2 regions of the Kutzneria chonburiensis genome follow, and region 2 is predicted to be linked to the other one. Evidence: riboswitches for the same ligand, from Rfam matches in the RefSeq annotation. Region 2 holds a riboswitch; the other holds the start of a gene.
What was found. Region 2 has a riboswitch for ZMP and ZTP ahead of glyA (serine hydroxymethyltransferase). Riboswitches for the same ligand answer to the same signal wherever they lie in the genome.
Positions count from the first base shown of each region.

Region 1: another riboswitch for ZMP and ZTP. It lies ahead of M3Q35_RS05210 (5-aminoimidazole-4-carboxamide ribonucleotide transformylase); the one in region 2 lies ahead of glyA (serine hydroxymethyltransferase).

Region 1 covers NZ_CP097263.1:1,095,985-1,101,370, forward strand. The annotation lists gene M3Q35_RS05190 (metal-sulfur cluster assembly factor) at 1-258, shown strand, start outside; gene M3Q35_RS05195 (SRPBCC family protein) at 328-756, shown strand; gene M3Q35_RS05200 (hypothetical protein) at 734-1,138, opposite strand; gene M3Q35_RS05205 (hypothetical protein) at 1,453-1,923, opposite strand; gene M3Q35_RS05210 (5-aminoimidazole-4-carboxamide ribonucleotide transformylase) at 2,068-3,135, opposite strand; ZMP/ZTP riboswitch at 3,162-3,246, opposite strand; gene M3Q35_RS05215 (mycothiol transferase) at 3,265-3,774, shown strand; gene M3Q35_RS05220 (carboxylate-amine ligase) at 3,778-5,001, opposite strand; gene M3Q35_RS05225 (GGDEF domain-containing protein) at 5,138-5,386, opposite strand, start outside.
Region 2 covers NZ_CP097263.1:416,072-421,457, reverse strand. The annotation lists gene glyA (serine hydroxymethyltransferase) at 1-923, opposite strand, end outside; ZMP/ZTP riboswitch at 950-1,036, opposite strand; gene M3Q35_RS02125 (hypothetical protein) at 1,155-1,364, opposite strand; gene M3Q35_RS02120 (FKBP-type peptidyl-prolyl cis-trans isomerase) at 1,422-1,958, opposite strand; gene M3Q35_RS02115 (RNA polymerase sigma factor) at 2,065-2,721, shown strand; gene M3Q35_RS02110 (hypothetical protein) at 2,718-3,173, shown strand; gene M3Q35_RS02105 (heme o synthase) at 3,222-4,160, opposite strand; gene tkt (transketolase) at 4,484-5,386, shown strand, end outside.

The DNA of each region.
Region 1 (5,386 bases), 680 kb from region 2:
GTGGTCGACCTGGGCCTGGTGTACGACATCCACCTGGACGACGACAACGTCGCGACGCTGGACATGACGCTGACCTCGGCGGCCTGCCCGCTGACCGACGTGATCGAGGACCAGACCCGCGCCGCCCTGACCGGCGGCCCGGGCGGGGGCGTGGTCAGCGACTTCCGCATCAACTGGGTGTGGATGCCGCCGTGGGGCCCGGAGAAGATCACCGACGACGGCCGTGACCAGTTGCGTGCTTTGGGCTTCACCGTCTGAGAGTTGTGAAACGGTGTTATCACCGGCCCCTCCGACCGGAGGGGCCGGTGGCTTTTGAGGGGTGACACCGTGGAACTTCCGTTCATCGACGAGCACCGGGTGCTGGTGGCCGCGCCGCCGGCCGCGGTGTGGCGGGCGCTGGGCCAGCAGTTCAAGGGCAACCGCGTGACCAAGGCGGTGGCGCCGGTGGTCGGCGCGGAACCGCGGCGGGCAGCCGGCGCTGCGCTGGAAGCGGGCAGCACGGTGGCCGGCTTCACCGTCGCCGAGGTGGAGCCGGAGCGGCTGCTGCGGCTGGCCGGCCGGCATCGCTACTCGAACTACGAGCTGACCTTCGTCCTGACCGACGAGCCCGGCGGAACGATGCTGGCGGCGCGTACCCACGCCGCCTTCCCGGGACCGCTCGGGTTCGTTTACCGGAGCCTGGTCATCGGCACCGGCGGCCACCGGCTGGTGGTGCGTCGCATGCTGGCCGGCATCAAGCGGGCTTCGCGGCCCTGACCAGGAATCGGTGCGTGCGGACGGCGAGGGAGCCCTCGGCCTCGATCCGGGCATGCAGCCGGCGCAGGGCGGCGTCGTAGCGTTCGACGGTGAAGTCCTTGATCTGCCACGGAACCATCCGCAGCTGGTAGACAACCGCGCCGATGTCGTGGAACCGCAGCAGTGGCCGTTCCTCCCGGGCGTCGATCACCCGAAGCCCGGCGGCGGTCAACGCTTCCGTTGCCACGTCGAGGTTCCAGCGCTGGTCGGAGACCCGTGCGCCGAGCGCCCGATTCAGCTCCACGCAGTCGTCACTGCCGACCTGCTGGGTGAGCAGAATGCCGCCATCGGCCAACACGCGACTCAGACCGGCCGCGTCGAAACGGCCGTGGCGGTTCAGCACGAGCGAGAATTTCCATCGGCAAAGGGAAGTCCCTCGGTGCCGACGACCTCGACCCCCGGCGGCTTCAGGCGTTCCGTCGCCACGAGAACATTCGGCGGCCAGTCTCGGCCGCCGAACGTTCCCGAGTTTGCCAGCAACATCGCTCGGCCCCGCCCCTGCTTCGCACGGTTGGTGGATTTTCGCCCGCCGCCACTCGACGCGCCTACCCGCCCAAGCCGGATGCGGCGGGCGAAAATCCGGCAAGGGCGAGGCAGGGGTCACGAGGGGTCGAGCCGCGACGCCGGAGGCGGCGCCATCAAACACAGTCGATCGACTTACGCTACGCCCCAGGTCTGCTGCTTGCGGTTCTGGGTGAGCTCGATGCCGGAGACGTCCGTGCCCAGGTGCGTGCCGTCGGAGAAGTACAGGTCGACGCGCACGTTGAAGCGCCAGGTGTCGTGGCCGTTCGGGTCGATGCGGACCGTGGACGTGCCGAAGTCCACGTCGTCCCAGCGGGCGGGCGAGACCTGGAGCGAGAACGGCCCGGCGTCCGAGTTGTCGTCGAAGTGGCCGAAGTCGTTGGAGGTGTACGCCGCGACCGTGCCGCGCTTGTCCCGGACCGTCACCGTGACGTGGGTGTCGTCGTCCTTGTCCTCGTTGTTGGTGTGGAAGAAGACGGTGGCCTTCGTCAGCACGGCCCCGGAGGCCATCGGATGGGCCGGCGCGGCGGCGGCCGGGCCCGCGGTCGCGAGTGCGATCAGGCCCAGCGCGGCCGTGGTGGCGGCGATCCTGCTGCGAACAGTCATGCCTGGTTTTTCCTTCCCCAGTAGCGGCTTCGATCACCACCAAGCTATGCGGGGGCGCGCCGGGCCGTCATCGGGGCGAGCCCCCGGTAGGGCCGGGAGGATTTCCCGGGTGACCCGGGAAGGATTCGACCCTTCCTCACCTTGTCAGTGGTGGAACAGCCGCAATCCCGTACGCACCAGCGTGATCCCGTGCTTGCGGCAGGCCTGCGCCACGTCGTCGGAGCGGATGGACCCGCCGGGCTCGGCGATGTAACTGACCCCGTGCCGGGCAGCGTGGTCCACGTTGTCGCGGAACGGGAGGTAGCCGTCGGAGACGAAGGAGACGCCGGTCAGCCGCTCCATCCACTCGGCCCGCTCGACGGCGGTGAGGTCCTCCTCGATGTAGCGGATCTGCTCGTTGACCAGATCCTGCCGACGGGTGCCGGGCGCGACGTCGAGCAGCACTCGCACCGCCGGATGCCGCCGCAGCCACCAGATGTCGACCTTGCCGCCGGCCAACCGGGTGCAGTCCACACGGGACTGCTGACCGGCCCCGATGCCCAGCGTGGCACCGTCTTTCACGTAGCAGACGGAGTTGGACTGCGTGTAGCGCAGCACGGCCATGCCCAGCAGCAGGTCGTCGACGGCGGTGGACGGCAGACCGTCACCGAGCAGATCCCGGGTCAGCGGCAGGGGATCGCGGTCCTGGGTCAGCCGCATGCCGAACACCTCGCGGGTTTCCCGTTGCGGCGGCTCGAAATCGGGGTCGGCCTCGACGACGAGGAAGCGGCCGCCCTTCTTGGCGCTCAGCGTCGCCACGGTGCCGGGCTCGAAGCCGGGGGCCACGATCCCGTCGCACACCACGGTGCTGAGCAGCGCCGCCAGCTCGGCGTCGACCGGCGCGGACACGGCGGCGAAGTCGCCGAAGGAGGACTTGGGGTCGGCGTCGCGGGCCCGCAGGTAGGCGCTGGCCACCGGGCCGACGTCGTCCATGCCGTACAGGTCGGCGGTCACCGGGTCGATCGGCCCGGACAGCGCGGCGCCGGCCGGGGAGACGTGCTTGAACGAGGCGGCCACGGTCCGGCCGAGCGCCCGGGAGGCCTCCCGCACCAGCTGCCAGGCGTTGAGCGCGTCCAGCATGTTGATGTACGAGGGCTGCCCGTTCAGTATCCGGACCGCCGCGCCGTCGTACTCGGCGGCCTGCTGCGGGTTGATGCCGTAGCGGAACTCCATCGCTGCCTCCTCAGCTTCTCGGCTGACGGAGACGCCCAGGCGGTCGACGCTCGCATCTACATCCGGCCGCTCCCCGGTGGTAGCCCACCCTCGCCAGTCACGACCTCCCCGAATGATACCTTATCGAACATGAGTTCGAGCGAACTGCCGCGGCGCTGGCCCGAGACGAACGCCGCCGACGAGCTGACCCTGCTCACCGAGTTCCTGACCTTCCTGCGCATCACGGCCGTGAACAAGCTGGCCGGCCTCGACCGGGCGGCCGCGGCGGCCGCGCCGTTCCCGGCCTCGCCGGTGTTCAGCGCCATGGGCGTGATCCGCCACCTGACCTCGGTCGAGCGCTACTGGCTGGGCATCGTCGGCGGCGGCCTCGACCTGCCCAACCGCTGGGAGAGCCCCGATCGCGACATCGACTTCCGACTGTCCGAACAGGACACGCCGGAATCCGTGGTCGCCGAGTATCAGGAGCAGTGGGCGCTCTCCGAGCGGGCCTTGGCGGACAAGGCGGCCGGCGACCGGTCCACCAAGGACGAGGACAAGACCGTGCGCTGGCTGCTGACGCACGTGGTGCAGGAGACCGCGCGCCACGTGGGACATCTGGACGTGCTCAGGGAGTTCGCCGACGGCACGACCGGCGAGTGAGGCTCACACCAGGTCGTCGGCCCCGGCGGTCTGCGCGGTCAGCAGGTCCACCACGTCGGTGAGCTTGCCGTTGCGGCCGAACGCGCGTCGCTGCCGCGCGGCCCCACAGCCCTTGGCCACCAACGACTCCAGCAGATCCAGCACGAGTTCGAGGTCGCCGGCCTCCTCCAGCGCCGGCCGTACCCGGCCGATCAGCTGCCGGACCAGCACGGGCGTGGGCAGGGTGTGCCCGGTGACCGGGTTGACGCAGCTGCCGTCGAGCCCGTCGCGGGCGGCCCGCCAGCCGGCCGCCCGCAGCAGGTGCTGCGGCATGCCCAACGGCGGCCGGGTGTCCTCCAGGGCGGTCGCGACCATCGCTCGGGTCAGCGCGGCGATCAGCACCGCCTCGTCGGCCGTCGCGGCGACGTCGCACACCCGCAGCTCGATGGTCGGATGTTGTTGCGACAGACGGATGTCCCAGTAGGCCATGGCCCGGTCCATGGCCGCGCCGACCTGCATCAGCGACCGGACGGCGTGCTCGTACTGCTCGGCCGACTCGAACACCGGCGGCGGGCCGGCCGTCGGCCACCGCGCCCACACCAGGTAGCGCCAGCTGGCGTAGCCGGTGTCGCGGCCCTCCCAGAACGGGGAATTCGCGCTCAACGCCAGCAGAACCGGCAGCCACGGCCGCAGGTAGTTGCTGGCCCGAATACCTTCCTCCGGCCCGGGAATGCCGACGTGCACATGACATCCGCAGATGGACAGCCCGTCGGTGACGGCGCCGAACTCGGCGGCCATCTGGTGGTAGCGGGCGCTGTCGGTCAGCGGCGGCGGCGCGGCCCGGCCCAGCACGGGGGTGCCGGTGGCGGCCAGCCGCAATCCCTGCCGGCGCGCGGTCCCGGCCAGCTTTTCCCTGCTGTCAACAAGATTCGCCCGTACCTCGGCCATCGTGTGGCAGATCGGGGTGGCCGTCTCGACCTGGAACTGAGTGATCTCCGGTTGCAGCCCGGGCAGCCGGCCGGCCGCCGCGGCGAGCACGAGGGGTGCTCGCGGCGACACCCGCCGGGTGCGGTAGTCGACCAGCAGGAACTCCTCCTCGACGCCGACCGTCAGTCCCGTCCGGCCGCCTCCCGATCTGGGTGCGGGCACGGCCAACCGGCCCGTTTTCCCCTGGTGCTGCCGCTCGATTCCGTCAATGGTGTGCACCGAAGCTCCCGCCGCCGACTGGACATAGTCGCGTTCCGTCACCGAGGCAATGCTATGAGTGACCAACCAAGGCGCGCGTCCGGCGTTGGTGTGGTCCGAGCTTCACGATGGTGGCAGCACTTCACCGGGCTGTGGGGAGTACTAACCCGCTTGGCGGCGGCGTGACGCATGCACGCATTCAGGCGCTGACGGTGCCGCGCCGCGCCGGCGGCACCGCGGGCGCGGCGTTGCCGCCGCGCAGCACGTCCATCCGCTCCGAACCCGGCCGGCCCAGCACCCAGCTGTCCCCGCGCAGCGCCTTGGCGTGCTTCTTCAACGGCGCCAGCAGGCGTGACACCTCGCGATAATCGCTCACACTGCCGGGTGAACACACCAACGTGGCCAAGGACATCGAGATGGCCATGCCGCCGGCCGTGTGCCCGGTGTC
Region 2 (5,386 bases):
AGGTCGAAGCCCCGCTCCACCAGCGCCTCGGCCAGCGCCTTGGCGTTGGCCACGATGGTGTGCGCGTACGTCCGGAAGTCGTCGGTGCCGGCTTCCTTCAGCGCCACCGCGATACCCGCCGTGGTGTGGTTGTGCGGACCGCCCTGCAGACCCGGGAAGACCGCCTTGTCCAGCGCGGAGGCGTGCTCGGCGTCGGACATCAGCATCGCGCCACGGGGGCCGCGCAGCGTCTTGTGCGTGGTCGTGGAGATCACGTTGGCGTGGCCGACCGGCGACGGGTGCGCGCCGCCGGCGATCAGGCCGGCGATGTGCGCGATGTCGGCCGCCAGCACCGCCCCGACCTCACGGGCGATCTCGGCGAAGGCCGGGAAGTCGATGGTGCGCGGGATGGCCGTGCCGCCGCAGAAGATCACCTTCGGCCGCTCGGCCAGGGCCAGGTCGCGCACCTCGTCCATGTCGACGCGGCCGGTCTCCTTGGTCACGCCGTAGCGGACCGCGTTGAACCACTTGCCGGTGGCCGACACCGTCCAGCCGTGGGTCAGGTGGCCGCCCGAGGGCAGGCCCATGCCCATCACGGTCTCGCCCGGCTTGAGGAAGGCCAGGTAGATGGCCAGGTTGGCCGGCGAGCCCGAGTACGGCTGCACGTTGGCGTGCTCGACGCCGAACACGTCCTTGGCCCGCTGCACGGCCAGCTGCTCGATCGGGTCGATGAACTGCTGGCCCTCGTAGTAGCGCTTGCCGGCGTAGCCCTCGGAGTACTTGTTGGTCAGCACCGTGCCGGTGGCCTCGAGCACGGCGGTGGAGACATAGTTCTCGGAGGCGATCAGGCGGATCTTGTCGTGCTGCCGCTTGGCCTCGGACTCGACCAGTCCGGCCAGTTCGGGATCGGCCGCGGTGAGGGCGTTGAGTGCGGGCTGATGCATCGTCAAACTCCCATGTCGGTTGTGGCAGCTGACACCCAGGCGCGCGACGCCACCGTTTCCAGTCGCTCCCCGGTGGTCGATTCCACCCCAACACGCCAGTCGCGACGCTGAGTGATCCTAAACCCCCGCCCTCCCTGGGGTGGCCGCCCCAGCACCATTCTACCCGCCCCGACCCCAAGTTGATCTTGCAAACCCGCCGCCTGTGGACAACTCGGGGGCTGTGGACAACCGTCAGATCGGCGGCACCATGCCGGTCAGCCGGCCGTTGGTGTCGCACACGTGGCACGTGCGGTTGGCGGTGGCGGTGCGGCCGACGCCGCCCAGCACCGCGAGCACCGGGATGGGCACCTCGCCGATGCCACCGCACTGGTGGCACACGGTGTACATCTGCTCGGCCACCGAGTCCGCGACGAACTCGGCCTCCTCATCGTCTCCGGTCACGAGCGCACCATACGGTCCGGCCGGAACCGACCGGACCGCAGGTGCCGTTCTCCCAGCTCAGGAGGCCGACGTCACCGTGACGGCGTCGACGACGAACACCAGGGTCTCGTTGCCCTTGATGCCGGAGTTGCCGTCGGGGCCGTAGCCCTTGTCGGGCGGGATGATCAGCAGCCGCCGGCCGCCCTGCTTCATGCCGACCAGGCCGTCGTTCCAGCCCTGGATGACCGGCGCCTGCCCGACCGGCTGTACCGGGAACGGCTGGAACGGCTGGTGGGCCCAGGAGGAGTCCACCTCCTGCTTGTCCGACCACGTGATCAGGTCGTAGTAGGTGGCGACGGAGTCGCCGACCTTGACCTCGGCGCCGGTGCCGGGCGTGAGGTCCTTGCTCAGCTGCTGCTTCGGCGGCAGGCAGGTGGTCGGCAGGGTGATCGTCGGCTTGGCGCCGAACGCGCCGCTGACCTGGATGTCGTCCGCGGTGCACGTCTTGGTCGGCCCGGTGGACGTGGTCTGGGACCCGGCGGTGGAGGAGCCGCCGCAGGCGGCCGCCGAGAGCAGGGTGGCGAGGATCAGGGCCGCGAGGCCGGCAGTGCGCATGGTCCGCGAGCCTAACGGGCCCGCCGCGTTACCTGTTCGTGACCTACCGCCAGGTATCCCCACCCGGCCCGGCCGTCCCTGATTGAAGGACGAGAGGAGGGGGTGGATGGTGGGACACCCGCGGCACGGACCGGGCAGGCCACCGACCGACATGGGTGACGGGGACACCAGCGGGGACTCCGGCAACGGGGACCCCAACAATCGCTACGAACAGATCGCCGACCTGCTCGAAGCCGCCCGCGCCGACCCGCGCGGCGGCATGGACCAGCTCATCGTCGAGCTCACGCCGCTGCTCTGGCACGTGGCCAGGGCCCAGGGACTCGACGCCGCCAACTGCGCCGACGTGGTGCAGACGACCTGGCTGAACCTGCTGCGCTCGCTGGCCGACATCCACACCCCGGCCGCGCTGACGGCCTGGCTGGTGACCGCCACGAAACGGGAGGCGTGGCGGGCCAAGGACGCGCACCGGCAGGAGATCGTGGCCAGCGACGAGGCGTTCGCCGACCTGCTGGACGCGGCCGACGGCCCGGACGAGCGGGCCATGGCCACCGACGAACGGCGACGGCTGTGGAGGGCCGTCGACCAGCTGTCCACCCGCTGCCAACAGCTGTTGCGGGTGGTCGCCTTCACGCCCCGCCCGGACTACGGCCTGGTCGCGAACCGGCTGGGTATGCCGCGCGGCAGCATCGGCCCGACCCGCGGCCGGTGCCTGGCGAAGTTACGGGAACTGCTGATCGCCGACCCGGAAGGAGAGTGGGGATGACCCCGCGCCCTGACGACCCGATCGACGAGCTGGACCTGCGCATCCTGGCCGCCGTTCGCGACCTGTGGTCGGCGGCCGACCCGCCGCCGGCCGACCTGGTCGAGCGGGTGCGCTGCGCGGTCGCGCTGCACGGCCTGAGACTGGGCCCGCCGTCGGTCGCGGTGTGCCGGCAGCGCACCGGTTCCGACGACCTCGGCCGCATCACCTTCGACAGCGACGAGCTGACCATCAGCCTCAGCGTCGGCGTCAACCGGGACGGAACGGTGCGCATGGACGGCCGGCTCTCCCCGCCCGGCAGCCACGACGTCGAGCTGCGCACCGACGACCAGCGCCTGTGCACCCGCAGCGATGTGCACGGCCGGTTCACCATCAACGGACTTCGCCACGGCCCGGCCCACCTGGTCGTGAGCGCCACGGACGTGTCACTCACCACGCCGTCCATCACGCTCTGACACGCGAAAGGGCCATTCCGTGAACGGAATGGCCCTTTTGTGCGTCCGTCAGAACGGCAGGCCGATGACCGGCAGGCCGACGACGGCGTCCGCCGCCAGCGCCACGAACACCAGCATCAGATACGTGTTGGAGAGATGGAACAGCTTCATCGGGTTGCCCTCCTGGCCCCGCCGCACCTCATTGTGCAAACGGTGGGCGAACACCAGGAACCAGGCGCCGAACACGACGGCGAACACGCCGTAGATCCAACTGGTCGCCGGCAGCAACAGCAGCGACAGCGCGACCATGGCCCAGGAGTAGACGACAATCTGTCGCGAAACCTGTTCCCGAGTTGCCACCACGGGCAGCATCGGCACGTTCACCGCGGCGTAGTCGTCCTTGAACTTCATGGCCAGCGCCCAGAAATGCGGCGGAGTCCAGCAGAAGATCACGCCGAACATGACCAGCGGCTGCCAGCCCACCGTGCCGGTCACCGCGGACCAGCCGATCACCACCGGCATGCAGCCGGCCGCCCCGCCCCACACGATGTTCTGCGCGGTGCGCCGCTTGAGCACCATCGTGTAGATCAGGACGTAGAACATGATCGTGGCCACGGCCAGCACCGCGGACAGCAGGTTCGTGGTCAGCCACAGGAAGGCGAACGACGCGACGCCGAGGGCCAGCCCGAAGATCAGCGCGTTGCGCACCGGCACCGAGTGCTTGGCCAGCGGCCGGGCCTTGGTGCGCTTCATCACCGCGTCGATGTCGGCGTCCCAGACGCAGTTGAGCGCGTTGGCGCTGCCGGCGGCCATGGTGCCGCCGAGCAGGGTGGCCAACACCAGCCACACCGACGGAATTCCACGCTGTGCGAGCAACATCGCTGGGATCGTCGTCACCAGCAGCAGTTCGATCACGCGCGGTTTCATCAGGGCGATGTAGGCCCCGAGCACGGCGCGCACGGAGCGACCGGATGTGGTGGTGGCGTCGACGGCGGTGCTGCCAGGCATTCCCTTGGCGGGGCTCACCGGCGGCATCTCGCTCCTCGAATCGGACAGTTGACAAGAATGGGGACCGGCGGGCGTCCCACCGATCGCATGAATCGTAACCGCGTGCCGCCGACGCGCTCTTGTGGGGTCGTTGCGAGGTCCGTCACGACTCACTCAGCCATGTTGAGATCACATATTCGAGACGTCGGGACTAGGCTTGCCGACGACGAGCGAAGCGAGCGGGAGGGGCTGGGCACGGTCGGCTTACGGTATCGATCAAGAGCCGTTCGACCAGCGCCGCCACACCCCCACCTGCCTGACGTGAAGAGTGGGAGCTCAGGTCCGTGTCCGACACCGACGAAGTCACCCGGCTGACCACCGCCCATCTGCCCAAGGACTGGACCGAGCTGGACAAGCGCGCGGTTGACACCATCCGGGTGCTGGCGGCCGACGCCGTGCAGAAGGCCGGCAACGGCCACCCCGGCACCGCGATGAGCCTGGCCCCGGCCGCGTACACCCTGTTCCAGCGGGTCATGAAGCACGACCCGACCGACCCGCACTGGCTGGGCCGGGACCGGTTCGTGCTGTCGGCGGGGCACTCCAGCCTGACCCTGTACCTCCAGCTGTTCCTGGCCGGCTACGGCCTCGAGCTGGACGACATCAAGGCGCTGCGGACGTGGGGCTCCAAGACCCCCGGCCACCCCGAGGTGCACCACACCGCCGGTGTGGAGATCACCACCGGCCCGCTGGGCAGCGGCCTGGCCGCCGCGGTCGGCATGGCCATGGCGGCCCGCCGCGAGCGCGGCCTGTTCGACCCGGACGCGGCGCCCGGGCAGAGCCCGTTCGACCACCACGTCTACGTGATCGCCTCCGACGGTGACATCGAGGAGGGCGTCACCTCCGAGGCGTCCTCGCTTGCCGGCACGCAGCAGCTGGGCAACCTCACGCTGATCTACGACGACAACAAGATCTCGATCGAGGACGACACCACGATCGCGCTGTCCGAGGACACGGCCAAGCGCTACGAGGCCTACGGCTGGCACGTGCAGGTCGTCGAGAGCGGCGAGAACGTGCAGGGGCTGCTGGACGCGCTCGAGGCGGCGAACGCCGAGACCGCGCGGCCCTCGATCATCGTGCTGCGCACGATCATCGGCTTCCCGGCGCCGACCAAGATGAACACCGGCAAGGCGCACGGCGCCGCGCTGGGCGAGGACGAGATCGTCGAGATCAAGAAGATCCTCGGTTTC